DNA from 3 places in the Ancylobacter sp. IITR112 genome. Region 3 is predicted to be linked to each of the others. Evidence: predicted binding sites of a transcription regulator. Region 3 holds the regulator's gene; each other region holds the start of a gene.
What was found. Region 3 encodes LexA, which represses DNA repair genes until DNA is damaged. Its sites were predicted from a motif close to TGTTCNNNNTGTGTTCNG; they were not measured.
Positions count from the first base shown of each region.

Region 1 (4,564 bases), 600 kb from region 3:
CTGGCGACGCCGGTGGTGATCATCCCGCCCTGGATCAACAAATTCTACGTGCTCGATCTGACGGCGGAGAAATCCTTCGTGCGCTGGGCGGTGGAAAGCGGGCTCACCGTGTTCATGGTGTCGTGGGTCAATCCCGGCCCGGAACTCGCCGCCAAGGGCTTCGAGGACTATATGAAGGACGGCGTGCTCACCGCCTTCGACGTCGCGAAGAAAGCGGCCGGCTCGAAGGACTTCCACGCGGTGGGCTATTGCGTCGGCGGCACCATGCTGGCGATGACGCTGGCCTGGCTGGCGGCTACGGACACCAAGCCCGGCCTCGCCAGCGCCACCTTCCTCACCACCCAGGTCGACTTCACCTATGCCGGTGACCTGAAGGTGTTCATCGACGAGGAGCAGGTCGCCAGCCTTGAGCGCAAGATGCTGGAAGCCGGCGTGATGGAAGGCCGCACCATGGCCAACGCCTTCAACATGCTGCGCGCCAATGACCTGATCTGGCCCTATGTGGTGAACAATTATCTCAAGGGGCAGGCACCGTTCCCCTTCGACATTCTCTACTGGAATTCGGATTCCACCCGCCTGCCGGCTGCCAACCATTCCTTCTATCTGCGCAACTGCTATCTCGACAACAAGCTGGCGCAGGGTCGGCTGATGCTCGCCGGCCAGAAGCTCGACCTCAAGGCGATCCATGTCCCGATGTATTCCGTCGCGACGCGCGAGGACCACATCGCCCCGGCGGCCTCGGTGTTTCTCGGCCTGCAGAAATTCAGCGATCCCGGCCGCTTCGTGCTGGCGGGCTCCGGCCATATTGCCGGCGTCATCAACCCGCCGGCACGCGGCAAATACCAGTACTGGACCGGCGGCCCGGCGGCGGGGACGCTGGAAGAGTGGATCGGCAAGGCGCAGATGCATCCCGGCTCGTGGTGGCCGGACTGGCTGGCCTGGATCGAGGCGCAGGATGACGCGCGCGTGCCCGCAACTACCCGCATCCCCGGCGAGGGTCCTTACAAGGCGATCGAGGACGCACCGGGCAGCTATGTGAAGGTGAAGTCGTGAAGCGGGCTGCTTGCGGCCGGCAATCGGCGTCTTAGGCCGCGGCAGACGAACATCCTTCGAGGCTCGCCTGCGGCTCGCACCTCAGGATGAACCGGCTCGCCATGGCGGCCATTCCGTCATCCCGGCCGAAGCATAGCTTCGAGCCGGGATCGGCAGATCATCGGGACGGCCCCAGTCCTGCGATCCCGGATCGGCCCGCGGCCGTCCGGGATGACGGCCCGCCCCTCAGGGGAACAGCGCGATCTGCTCCAGCCCCAGCGTCTCGGGATAGCCGAGCACGAGGTTCATGTTCTGCACCGCCTGGCCGGAAGCTCCCTTCACCAGATTGTCGGTGGTGGAGATCACGATCACCCGGTCCGGCGCGCGGTCCTTCACCACGCCGATAAAGGCCATGTTGGAGCCCTTGACGAAGCGCGACTGCGGCACCTGGCCGAGCGGCAGCACATGCACGAAGGGCTCGCCCTTGTAGAAGTCCGCCAGCACCCGGTGCACGCCCTCGGCGCCGACGCCCGCGCCGGTCTTGAGATAGATCGTGGCGTAAATGCCGCGCGTCATCGGCACGAGATGCGGCGTGAAGCTGGGCGCAACCGTGCGGCCGGCGGCCTTGGAGAATTCCTGATCCAGTTCCGCCATGTGGCGGTGGCTGCCGACGCCATAGGCGTGCATGCCCTCCGTCACTTCGGTGAACAAGAGATTCTCCTTCGCCGCGCGCCCGGCGCCGGTCACGCCGCTCTTGGCGTCGATGACGATGTGCTCGGGCTCGATGGCGCCGGCCTCGATCAGCGGCACCACCGGCAGGATGGCGGTGGTGGTGTAGCAGCCGGGATTGGCGACAAGCCGCGCCTTGCGGATGTCGTCGCGATACAGCTCGACCACGCCGTAGACCGCTTCCTGCTGCAGCTCCAGCGCCTGGTGCGGATGGCCGTACCAGCGCTCATAGGCGCCATCGTCGCGCAGCCGGAAATCGGCGGAGAGATCGACCACCTTCACATGCGGCGCGGTCTCGAACACGTTCTTGATCACTACTTGCGTGGTGCCGTGCGGCAGGGCGCAGAAGACGAGATCCACGTCCTTCCACGCCACCTGCTCGATGGTGATGAGGTCCGGCAGCTTGAACGGCGCGAATTGCGGGAACACATCCGCCACCGGCTGCCCGGCCTTGCGGTCGGCGGTGAGCGCGACGATCTCGACCCGCGGATGGCGCAGCAGCAGGCGCAGCAGTTCCGAGCCGGTGTAGCCCGAGGCCCCGAGGATGGCGATCCGCGCCTTGCTGTCCGTCATGGTGGCGACCCTTCCTGCTGGCGCGCCCGCCGTGACGAGCCGGGGACGCGCATGGAGCTGCGCCCTTACACCTTTCGCATGTCTGGCGAAAGACAAGAGGGGCCTCGGCTGGCGCATGGCGGCTGCGCGCGCCGGGCGGGAACCGACGCCGCCGCCCAAAGCTTCTCGTCCGGCCCTTCTTGACGTCGCCGGAGCCCCGCCATGAACGACCCCTTCGCCTGGTTTGAAACCGGCCTCGCCATGACCCGGCTCGGCATGGACATGCAGGTGGTGATTACCGAACGGCTCACCCGCCTTGCGCGCGGCGACGCCGCCGCCGGCGTCGAGGCGGTGCGGATGGTCACGGAAAAGACGCTGGCGCTGGGCGAGGTCAATGCCCGGCTGATGAAGGCGGCCGCCGCCGGCCGGCTCGACGCGGTCGGGCCGGAGATCGTCGCCCTCTATGGCCGTAAGGTGCGCGCCAATCGCAAGCGGCTGAAGCGCTGATAGGCCGGCGCGCATGGCGCCCATGTTCACGGAGCGTTCCGGTTTCGCGCTGGCGCTGGCATAGTGCTAAGGAAACCGAATCGGTTCCTGACCCTGATGAGACCCACCGCGCCCATGTCGAATTCCGACGACCTCTTCGCCGCTGTTCCCGCCCCGCGTCCGCGCGCCGCTGCGCGCCCCGCCGCGCCGCGCGAGGGCACCCCCGGCGAGGCCGGCTACACGGCTGCCGATATCGAGGTGCTGGAAGGGCTGGAACCGGTGCGGCGCCGGCCGGGCATGTATATTGGCGGCACGGACGAGAAGGCGCTCCACCACCTCTTCGCCGAGGTGATCGACAATTCGATGGATGAGGCGGTGGCCGGCCATGCCAGCTTCATCGAGGTGGAACTGACCGAGGACGGCTTCCTGACCGTCACCGACAATGGCCGCGGCATCCCGATCGAGGAACACCCGAAATATCCCGGAAAGTCGGCGCTGGAGGTCATCCTCACCACGCTGCACGCGGGCGGCAAGTTCGACAGCAAGGTCTACGAGACCTCCGGCGGCCTGCACGGTGTCGGCGTCTCCGTGGTCAACGCGCTGTCCGACGTGCTGGTGGTGGAAGTGGCGCGCGGGCAGACGCTCTACCGCCAGACCTATTCGCGCGGTGTGCCCCAGGGCGCGATCCAGGAAGTCGGGCGCATCCTCAACCGGCGCGGCACGCGGGTGAGCTTCCACCCGGACGCGCAGATCTTCGGCGAGAATGCCCGCTTCAAGCCGGCCCGCGTGTTCAAGATGGCCCGCTCCAAGGCCTATCTGTTCGGCGGGGTGGAAATCCGCTGGAGCTGCGACGCCTCGCTCGTCGCCGGCACCGATATCCCGGAAAAGGCGGTGTTCCGCTTCCCCGGCGGCCTGCGCGACTATCTCGCGGCCGATATTGACGGCCATACGCTGGTCCATCCCGACATCTTCTCCGGCAAGACCCAACGCCCCGGCGGCCATGGCTCGGCGGAATGGGCGGTGGCCTGGCTGGGCGATGCCGATGGCAGCATCTCCTCCTATTGCAACACCATCCCCACCGCCGAGGGCGGCACGCATGAAACCGGCCTGCGCGCGGTGCTGCTGAAAGGTCTGCGCGACCATGCCGAGCGCACCGGCGCGGCCAAGCGCGCCGCCATCATCACCGCCGACGACGTGATGGCCGGCTGCGCCGCCATGCTCTCCGTCTTCGTGCGCGAGCCGGAATTCCAGGGTCAGACCAAGGAGAAGCTCGCCACGGCCGAGGCGACGCGCATCGTCGAGGCGGCGCTGCGCGACCCGTTCGACCACTGGCTCGGCGGCAATCCGGCGCAGGCCAACCGCCTGCTCGACTGGGTGGTGGAGCGGGCCGAGGAGAGGCTGCGCCGCCGGCAGGAAAAGGAAATCTCCCGCAAGACCGCGGTGCGCAAGCTGCGCCTGCCGGGCAAGCTGGCGGACTGCTCCAACAATTCGGCGGCGGGGTCGGAACTGTTCATCGTCGAGGGCGACTCGGCCGGCGGCTCGGCCAAGCAGGCGCGCGAGCGCCAGACCCAGGCGGTGCTGCCGCTGCGCGGCAAAATCCTCAACGTCGCCAGCGCCGGGCGCGACAAGCTCGCGGCGAACCAGCAGCTCGGCGATCTCGTGCAGGCGCTGGGCGCCGGCACCGGGACGCAGTATCGCGAGGAAGATTTGCGCTATGAGCGGGTCATCATCATGACCGACGCCGATGTCGATGGCGCGCATATCG
Region 1 covers NZ_JBGCUS010000001.1:1,158,996-1,163,559, reverse strand. Annotated here, with positions in the region: gene phaC (class I poly(R)-hydroxyalkanoic acid synthase) at 1-1,053, shown strand, start outside; gene argC (N-acetyl-gamma-glutamyl-phosphate reductase) at 1,279-2,334, opposite strand; gene AAC979_RS05220 (hypothetical protein) at 2,536-2,820, shown strand; gene parE (DNA topoisomerase IV subunit B) at 2,935-4,564, shown strand, end outside.
Region 1: a site for LexA is predicted at 2,844-2,861, ahead of parE (DNA topoisomerase IV subunit B). Genes of this name have one in related genera too.

Region 2 (4,564 bases), 200 kb from region 3:
TCATGCGGGGCGGGCGGCTCGGAGGCGCCGTTCAGCCGCCGCGCCACCGCCTTGTACAGCGTGTCGATCAGGAGGGTCGACTTGCCGCCGCCGGATACGCCGGTGACGGCGGTGAAAAGGCCGAGCGGGATGGCGGCGGTGACATTCTTCAGATTGTTGCCGCGCGCGTTCACCACCCGCAGCATGCGCTTGGGGTTCGGCTTGCGGCGCTTGGGCACCGGCACGGTCAGTTCGCCGGTAAGGTATTTGCCGGTGAGCGAATGCGGATTGGCGAGGATTTCCTTCGGCGTGCCCTGGGCGACGATGCGCCCGCCATGGACGCCGGCGCCGGGGCCGACATCGACGACATAGTCGGCGGCGAGGATGGCGTCCTCATCGTGCTCGACCACGATCACCGTGTTGCCGAGGTCGCGCAGCCGCCGCAGCGTGCCGAGCAGGCGCTCATTGTCGCGCTGGTGCAGGCCGATGGAGGGCTCGTCCAGCACATAGAGCACGCCGGTAAGGCCGGAGCCGATCTGCGAGGCGAGGCGGATGCGCTGGCTCTCGCCCCCCGACAGCGTACCAGAGGCGCGAGCGAGGGTGAGATAGTCGAGGCCGACATCGAGCAGGAAGGCGAGGCGTTCGCGGATCTCCTTGAGGATGCGCGCGGCGATCTCGTTCTGCTTGTCGCTGAGCTGGGCGGGCAGGGCGGCGAACCACTCCAGCGCGTGGCGCACCGAAAGCTCCGCTGCCTCGCCAATGTGCCGGCCGGCGATCTTCACCGCCAGAGCCTCGGGCTTCAACCGGTAGCCATGGCAGGACGCGCAGGGCACGGCGGAGAAATACTTGCCGATTTCCTCGCGCGCCCAGTCGCTTTCCGTCTCGCGCCAGCGCCGTTCCAGATTGGTGACGATGCCCTCGAAAGTCTTCACCGTCTCATAGGCGCGCATGCCGTCATTGTAGACGAAGCGGATGGTCTCGGCCTTCGAGCCGTGCAGGATCACCTCGCGCACCTTCTCCGGCAGCTCAGACCAGGCGGTGGTGAGCTTGACGCCGTAATGGCGGGCAATGGCCTCCAGCGTCTGGCCGTAATAAGGCGAGGTCGACTTCGCCCAGGGCGCGATGGCGCCCTGTTTCAGCGAGCGCGCGGCGTCGGGGACGATCAGATTCGGGTCGATCTTGCTCTCATGCCCCAGCCCGTCGCAGGTCGGGCAGGCGCCGAACGGATTGTTGAAGGAGAACAGCCGTGGCTCGATCTCGGCGATGGTGAAGCCGGAAACCGGGCAGGCAAATTTTTCCGAGAAGACGATGCGGCGGGCGTCGCCGCTCTCTTCCTTCTCGTCGGCGAACTCGATCACCGCGATACCGTCGGCCAGACCCAGCGCAGTCTCGAACGAATCCGCCAGCCGGCTGGCAATGTCGGGGCGGACCACGAGCCGGTCCACCACCACGTCGATATCGTGCTTGAATTTCTTGTCGAGCGACGGCGCGTCGGCGATCTCATGGAATTCGCCGTCGATCTTGACGCGCTGGAAGCCCTTCTTCTGGAACTCCGCCAGTTCCTTGCGGTATTCACCCTTCCGGCCGCGCACCACCGGGGCAAGCAGGTAGAGCCGGGTCTTCTCCGGCAGGGCGAGCACACGATCGACCATCTGGCTGACGGTCTGGCTCTCGATCGGCAGGCCGGTGGCGGGCGAATAGGGTATGCCAACCCGCGCCCAGAGCAGGCGCATATAGTCGTAAATCTCGGTGACGGTGCCCACCGTCGAGCGCGGATTCTTCGAAGTGGTCTTCTGCTCGATGGAGATGGCCGGGGACAGACCGTCGATCTGGTCCACATCCGGCTTCTGCATCATCTCCAGAAACTGGCGGGCATAGGCCGAGAGGCTCTCGACATAGCGCCGCTGGCCTTCGGCATAGATGGTGTCGAAGGCGAGCGACGACTTGCCCGAACCCGACAGGCCAGTGAACACCACCAGACTGTCGCGCGGGATTTCGAGATCGACATTCTTGAGATTATGCTCGCGCGCGCCGCGGATCGCTATCGTGCGGGCGTCGCGGCGCGGGAGGTCCACGCGGTCCTTCATTCCGAACTCTTCTCGCCGGTTTCTACGGGCATCTACGCCGAACAACGGACTTTCGGGGCGGCGCAGTCCGGAGACGGGGCCCGCCCGGCGAAGGGATCAGCCCCCGACGCCGTGCAGCGTTGCCAGACCCGCCGCGACAGCAAGTGCGCCGGCTACGGCCAGAAAGGCCCGGCGGATCAACGCCTGGCGCGCCTCTTCGGCACGGACGGCGATGGCACGGGCGCGCGGGGGGCGGCGCATCTGGGTCATGATGGGGACAGGCTCCCTTTTAGAACACAGGGTAAACATAGTCCGGCGCGCGCGCTTCGCAATGTCGACTCAGCACTCTTGCAGCAGCTTAGCCACAATGCTAGGAACATAACAAGAACAATGTGCCCCTTGCGGCGGCCGGCCGACGCTCGGGGGCGCAAAGCGGTGGACAGACGGCCCCGGGGCGCGGCCAATCGGCGGCGGGTCTAGTATAGGTTTCCTTTCTCAAGCGCGCGCCAAGGCGGGCGTCCGGCAGTTTCGGAGGACAAGATGGCGGGCAGCGTCAACAAGGTGATCCTGATCGGCAATCTCGGCCGCGATCCTGAAGTGCGCACGTTCCAGAATGGCGGGCGGGTGTGCAATCTGCGCATCGCCACTTCGGAAACCTGGCGCGACAAGGCCTCGGGCGAGCGCAAGGAGCGCACCGAATGGCACAGCGTGGTGATCTTCAACGAGAACCTGCTGCGCGTCGCCGAGCAGTATCTGCGCAAGGGCTCCAAGGTCTATATCGAAGGCCAGATCGAGACCCGCAAGGCGACCGACCAGAATGGCGGCGAGCGCTATTTCACCGAAGTGGTGCTGCGTCCGTTCCGTGGCGAACTCACCATTCTTGACAGCCGCGGCGGCGGCGGTGGGGAGGGCAGCGGTGACGATTACAGCGCCGGCGGCAGCGATTTCGGTTCCGGCGGCGGCTATGGCGGCGGTTCGGGCGGCGGGCGCTCCTTTGGCGGCGAGCGCCGCCCGGCACCGGCGAGCGGCGCCGGCGGTGCCGGCGGCGGCAAGTTCGGCGGCGGCTCCGGCGGCGGCGATCTCGACGACGAAATCCCGTTCTGACGCTTGAGAACGGGTGCGGGGCCGATCCAGATGGACCTCGCCCCGCTCCTCGACGCTTCCGCAGCTATAAGGCTGCACGCCTTCAGCGCGATCGCGGCCCTGGCGCTGGACACGGTCCAGCTCGCCGCACCGAGGGGCACGCTGTCGCATCGGCCTTGAGCTGGCTGTGGGCCGGCCTCATGGTGATGGTGGCCATCTCGTCCTTCTGGATTCAGGGGATGCGCTGGATCGGGCCGTTCGGCCCCATCCACCTTCTCTCGCTATTGGTGCTCGGGACGCTGCCCCTCGCTCTGCTGAGGGCGCGGCGGGGCGACATTCGCCGCCACGCGGCGGGAATGACCGGCCTGTTCTATCGGGGGCTCGTCGCCGCCGGCCTCTTCACCTTCTGGCCGGGGCGAATGATGATCAGGCCCGGTTCGGCCCTTGAACCGGACGGGGCCGGCGTCAGCTCAGAAACGACGCCCGGATGCCGTCGATCACGAACTGCACCGCCAATGCCGTAAGCACCACGCCCAGCAGGCGCGAGAGAATGGCATTGCCGGTGACGCCGAGCAGTTTGTCCATCCGCCGCGCGGCGAGAAACACCGCAATGCAACTGGCGATGACGAGCGCGGTGATGGCGAACAGCGCGGCCAGCCGCGCCGGATCGCCATGCGCCTCGCCGGCCAGCAGCAGCATGGCGGTGATGGCGCCGGGCCCGGCCATGAGCGGGATGGCGAGCGGGAAGACGGCCAGCGTGCGCAGCAGCTTTTCGCGCTGCGCCACCTCGGAGGCGTCGAATTTGCGTTCGGTGCGGCGGCCGAACACCATTTCGAATGAGATCGCGAACAGCAGCAGCCCGCCGGCGATGCGGAAGGCGGGCAGGCTGATGCCCAGCGCCGCCAGCAGCGGCGCCCCTACCAGGCCGAAGGTGACGAGAATCGCGAGCGCGATGGCGGCCGAGCGCAGCGCCACCAGCCGTCGCTCCGCTGCGGTAAGATCCGAAGTCACCGCCAGGAACAGCGGAGCCAGCCCGATCGGGTCGATCACCACCGCCATGGTGACGATGGCCGAGAACATATAATCGAGCATTCCGCCCCCATCCGTTCTGCATTGCCCGCCGCGCTGAGAACCGCGAGCCCGCGAGACGCGCCCCTTGGAACCGGCGCCGCCACAGCACTATACCTTTCACCCGACGCCAGCGGGCTGCCAATGGCTCGGCATCCGCGCCGGCTCACGCGCCGTGGCCCGGCCCTGCCGTGGCTCCGGGCGCCACGCTTTCGCCACCTTCCCGCAGCGCTGTGGACATGCGCCTGTAAACTATTGACTTAAAAAGGCTTTTGCCGCCACTGAAAAAGCCGGCTTGCTGGCCTTTCAGGGCGGAATCGTCTACACAAGCACATATGTTCCGCAACCACGGAAAGACGATTCCTTGT
Region 2 covers NZ_JBGCUS010000001.1:1,553,196-1,557,759, forward strand. Annotated here, with positions in the region: gene uvrA (excinuclease ABC subunit UvrA) at 1-2,066, opposite strand, end outside; gene AAC979_RS07385 (hypothetical protein) at 2,163-2,315, opposite strand; gene ssb (single-stranded DNA-binding protein) at 2,586-3,149, shown strand; gene AAC979_RS07395 (MarC family protein) at 3,594-4,220, opposite strand; gene gyrA (DNA gyrase subunit A) at 4,561-4,564, shown strand, end outside.
Region 2: a site for LexA is predicted at 2,418-2,435, ahead of ssb (single-stranded DNA-binding protein). Genes of this name have one in related genera too.

Region 3 (4,564 bases):
GGAGGTTCGTTACCGATCTCCAGCCCGAACACCTGTTCGCTGTGGCGTTGGGGCGACTTTCGGCGGGTCTGGCGGCGGCGCTGGCGCGCGAGCTCGACGACCGGCGCGGCTTCCTGTACCTGCCCATCGGCTTTGCCTCCGGCGCAGCGCTGTATTTCGCCGCGCCTGATGAGCCGATGGCCTATGCCGGCTGGCTGCCAGTCATCGGCTTCGCCGGCCTCGCCTTTCTGGCGCGGGCGCGGCCCGTCGCCTTTCACCTGCTCGCGCTCCTTGCCGTGCTATCGGCCGGCTTCGCCGTGGCGGCGCTGCAGGTGCGTCTGATGGCGCATCCGGTCCTGGGAACGACGCTGAATGCGGTCGCGGTGAGCGGCTATGTCGAGGCGGTGGAATTGCGGCCGCGTGGCAGCCGTATGACGCTTGCGGTGACGCGGCTGGAGCGTGCGCACGGCGATCCGCTCACGCGGGTGCGCGTGACGCTTGCCGGGCGTGATCCGCCGGCGGTCGGTAGCCATGTGAGCCTGCGGGCGACGCTGGAGCCTCCGCCCGGCCCGGCCTATCCCGGCGGGTTTGATTTCGGGCGGGCGATCTGGCTCGATGGCATTGGCGCCACCGGTTATGCGCTCGGGCGGCCGCAACTCTCCCCCGCTCTCGGCCCGCCGCCGGCGGGGCTGGCGCTCACCACCTGGCTCGATCGCACGCGCCGGGCCATCGCCGCCCGCATCCGCGCGGCGCTGCCCGGGGAAGAGGGTGGGGTGGCCGTGGCGCTGGTGACCGGCCTGCGCGACACGGTGCCGGAGGCGATTGAGGAGAGCATGCGCGTCTCCGGCCTGTCGCATGTGCTGTCCATTTCGGGTTTGCACATGGCGCTGGTCGCCAGCACCGTGTTCTTCCTCGCCCGCGCGCTGCTGGCTCTGCTGCCGGAACTGGCACTTTATCGACCCATCAAGGCCTGGGCAGCGCTGCCGGCCATGGCGTCGGCGAGTTTCTATCTTCTGCTGTCCGGCGCCGAGGTGGCGACCCAGCGCGCCTATGTGATGACGCTGCTCGTGCTGGCGGGAATCGTGCTCGGCCGCCCGGCGCTGACGCTGCGGACGCTCGCCGTGGCGGCGCTGGGCCTGCTCATCCTCTCGCCCCGCGCGGTGCTCGACCCAGGGGCGCAAATGTCCTTCGCGGCCACGCTGGGGCTCGTCGCGGCCTATGAGCGCTTCGGCTTTCTCTTCACGCTTGCGCCGGCCAAGGCGGGCCGCTGGCTCAGCGTGCCGGGGCGCTATATCGCCGGGCTGGTGCTGGCCTCGCTGGCGGCGGGGCTTGCGACAGCGCCCTATGCCGCTTACCACTTCCAACGCCTCGCCCCGCTCAGTCTGCTGGCCAATCTTGGCGCCATGCCGGTGGTCTCGTTCATCGTCATGCCCGCCGGGCTTGCCGGGGCGGTGCTGATGCCGTTCGGTTGGGACGATCCGGCCTGGCGGCTGATGGGGTGGGGCCTTGCCCGCATGCGCGACATCTCCGATCTGGTCGCCGCGCTGCCCGGCGCGGATCGCGGCGTGCCGGCGATGCCGGCCGCCAGCCTCATCGTCATCAGCCTCGCACTCGTGGTGCTCTGCCTCGCCCGCACCCGGCTGGTCGCGCTGGCGCCGGTACTTGCGCTTGCCGGCCTCGCCATCGCGTCCATGGCGCCGCGGCCCGATCTCTTTGTCGATGCCGAGGCACGGACCGTGGCGGTGCGTGGCCGCGACGGAGTCCTCGCCTTCATGGGCGACCGTGACCGCGGGGTCGACCGGCGCTTCGCGGTGGAGCAATGGCTGGGCGCGGATGGGGCGAGATCGCGCTTCGGCAGCCGGGACCTGACAACCGCCGCGGCCTGCGATCCGCTCGGCTGCACGCTGCCTCTGCCGGACGGGCGGCTGGTGGCTCTGTCCCGTGACCGGGAGTCGCTGGAGGATGATTGTCGCTTGGCTGCCGTGCTGGTGACGCCTTTCGCACCGCCGCTCGACTGCCCGGCGACAATCATCTACCGCGACGCGCGCATGTCTCCCGGCGCCGTCGCCGGCACGCTGCGGCAGGATGGAAGCCTTGCCCTGATAACGGCGCGCCGGTCACCGGGCACACGGCCATGGGAGCCCGCCGCCGTGCCTCCGCCATCGCCATCGCCACTCTCGCGACGGGGCGCGACACCCGGGGCGGGCGGTCGGGACGATACAGGCCGCACCATCTCCTCGCCGCTTGGGACGTTTGCGGGGTCACCGACGGGTCTCCCGGTCCCTTCTGACGTCAGCGAGCGCGTGCCTGCCTTCGACCCGGAGACTGCAGCACCCGGGGACGACCCTCAATAGCGGCGGAAAAGCCCGACCAGCTTGCCTTGGATACGCACCCGATCCGGACCGAAAATGCGCGTCTCATAGGCCGGGTTTGCCGCCTCCAGCGCGATCGAGGCGCCCTTGCGGCGCAGGCGCTTCAGCGTGGCTTCCTCATCGTCGATCAGCGCGACGACAATCTCGCCCGTGCTGGCGGCGTCGCATTTGCGGATCAGTGCCAGGTCGCCGTCGAGAATGCCTGCTTCGACCATCGAATCGCCGCGCACTTCCAACGCGAAATGCTCGCCACCCGACAGCATTTCCGGCGGCATGCTGATCGTGTGGTCGCGCGACTGGATCGCGGAGATCGGCGTGCCGGCGGCGATCCGGCCCATGACCGGGATCGGCACCACGCGGCGCTCGGAATCCTCGTCCGATACCGGCCGCACCTTGCCGAGACTGCCTTCGATGACATTGGGCGAAAAGGTGCGGGCCAGCCTCGGGGGCTGGGTGTCCTCCGGCAGGCGCACAACCTCCAGCGCCCTTGCCCGGTTCGGCAGGCGGCGGATGAAGCCGCGCTCTTCCAGCGCGGTGATCAGCCGGTGAATCCCTGACTTGGAGCGCAGGTCCAGCGCCTCTTTCATCTCCTCAAAGGATGGGGGCACGCCATCGCGCTGGAGGCGTTCATTGATGAACAGAAGCAGCTCATGCTGTTTGCGGGTGAGCATCGAGAGAACCCCGTCTGCCGGGCCGGCGCCGGTACGAAACAAATCACGAACAAAGACTAGCCGTTCCTATTGTGTTCTACAATGGGTAAAGAGAGATTAAACGGCGACGCGGGCCTGTTTTGGCAATTGCGGCTTGATCCTGGCCCATGCCCGCGCGTGTCACAGCGTCTGGGCGTACTGCTCATAGGCGTCGTGGACGATCGCGATGTGGTCACGCATGGCGCCGCCGGCGCCATCGCGGTCGCCGCGCTGGATGGCGGTCACCACCCGGTCATGCTCGGCATGGGAGAGGGCGAGACGCCCCAAGGCCCGGAACTGGGCGCGGCGGAAGGGCGAAAGCCGGCGCCGTGTGCCGAGCGTCAGTTCGATAAGGTAGTCATTATGGCTGCCGGCATAAATCGAGGTGTGGAACTGTTCATTGGCCTCTCGATAGGCGGCAAAATCGCCCAGCCGCATCAATTCCCCCATGTCGGCGTGCAATCGCTCCAATTGCTGGCGCTCGGGCGGCGTCATCTTCAAGGCGCACAGTCCCGCGCAAAGCGCTTCCAGTTCGGCCATCACCTCGAACATGTTCTGCAGCCGGGCGACGCTGGGGCGCGCCACCACGGCGCCGCGATGCGGGCGGGCGTCGACCAGACCGGAGGCGACCAGTTCGCGCAGCGCTTCGCGGACCGGGGTGCGCGATACACCGAAGCGGGCAGCGAGCGCCGTCTCGTCAAGCGAGGCCCCCGGCGGCAGCGTTCCGCGGGTGATCTCGTCGGCCAGTTGCATGCGCAGCTCCTCGGCGCGCGTTTTCCGGCCGGTGCGGGCTGAAGGATCGGGCGGGAGGCGGAGAGGCAGCACGGTCATGAGCGCACAGAAAACCCATTCGGCCGCCCGCATGCCGGAGAGCCGTGCTCATCCATATCCCTGCGGCTCGGCGTCACCAAGAGTTCACACAGGCTCGTCGATGACACTTACATGGGCGGCGACGACCTTCCAGCCTTCCGGCAGGCGCCGCCAGGTCTGCATCTGGCGACCTACCCGACCCGGGGTCGCAGGCCGCCGGAACAGTGTGGAGGCGACCGCCATGTCGCGGCCATAGGTGGTGATGACGGTGCCTTCCAGCGTGCGCGCGAGGCCCGTCGGCGGGCGCGCAGCGCGGAAGGCGCGGATCGCTTCGATACCGTAAAGGTTCTCGCCGCCGCCATAGCGGATGGTGCGTGCATCATCCCAGAACAGCGCGTCGAGCTCAGCGAGGTCGTTTTCGACCAGCGCGCGCTCGTAACGCTCGAAGGCCGTGCGGACCTCCGCCAGCACCTCCGGAAGATTGATCTCCATGGCCGCCCCTCATTTCAACCGTTCGTGGCCGAGCACACAGGCGCGACGGGGCGGCGTCAATCCTCCAGCCGCAGAATCTCGCACATCTCGCCAGCCTTGGCGGCCGGAGCATGCGGGCGGCGAACAAGGAGAGCATCGGCGCGGGCGAGCTGGCGCAGCATGGAACTGTCCTGCACCGGCAGCGCCCGCACCAGCGGCAGCCCCTCGGCGTCGCCGACGATT
Region 3 covers NZ_JBGCUS010000001.1:1,756,379-1,760,942, reverse strand. Annotated here, with positions in the region: gene AAC979_RS08440 (ComEC/Rec2 family competence protein) at 1-2,333, shown strand, start outside; gene lexA (transcriptional repressor LexA) at 2,327-3,022, opposite strand; gene AAC979_RS08430 (GntR family transcriptional regulator) at 3,182-3,871, opposite strand; gene hpxZ (oxalurate catabolism protein HpxZ) at 3,956-4,342, opposite strand; gene glp (gephyrin-like molybdotransferase Glp) at 4,399-4,564, opposite strand, start outside.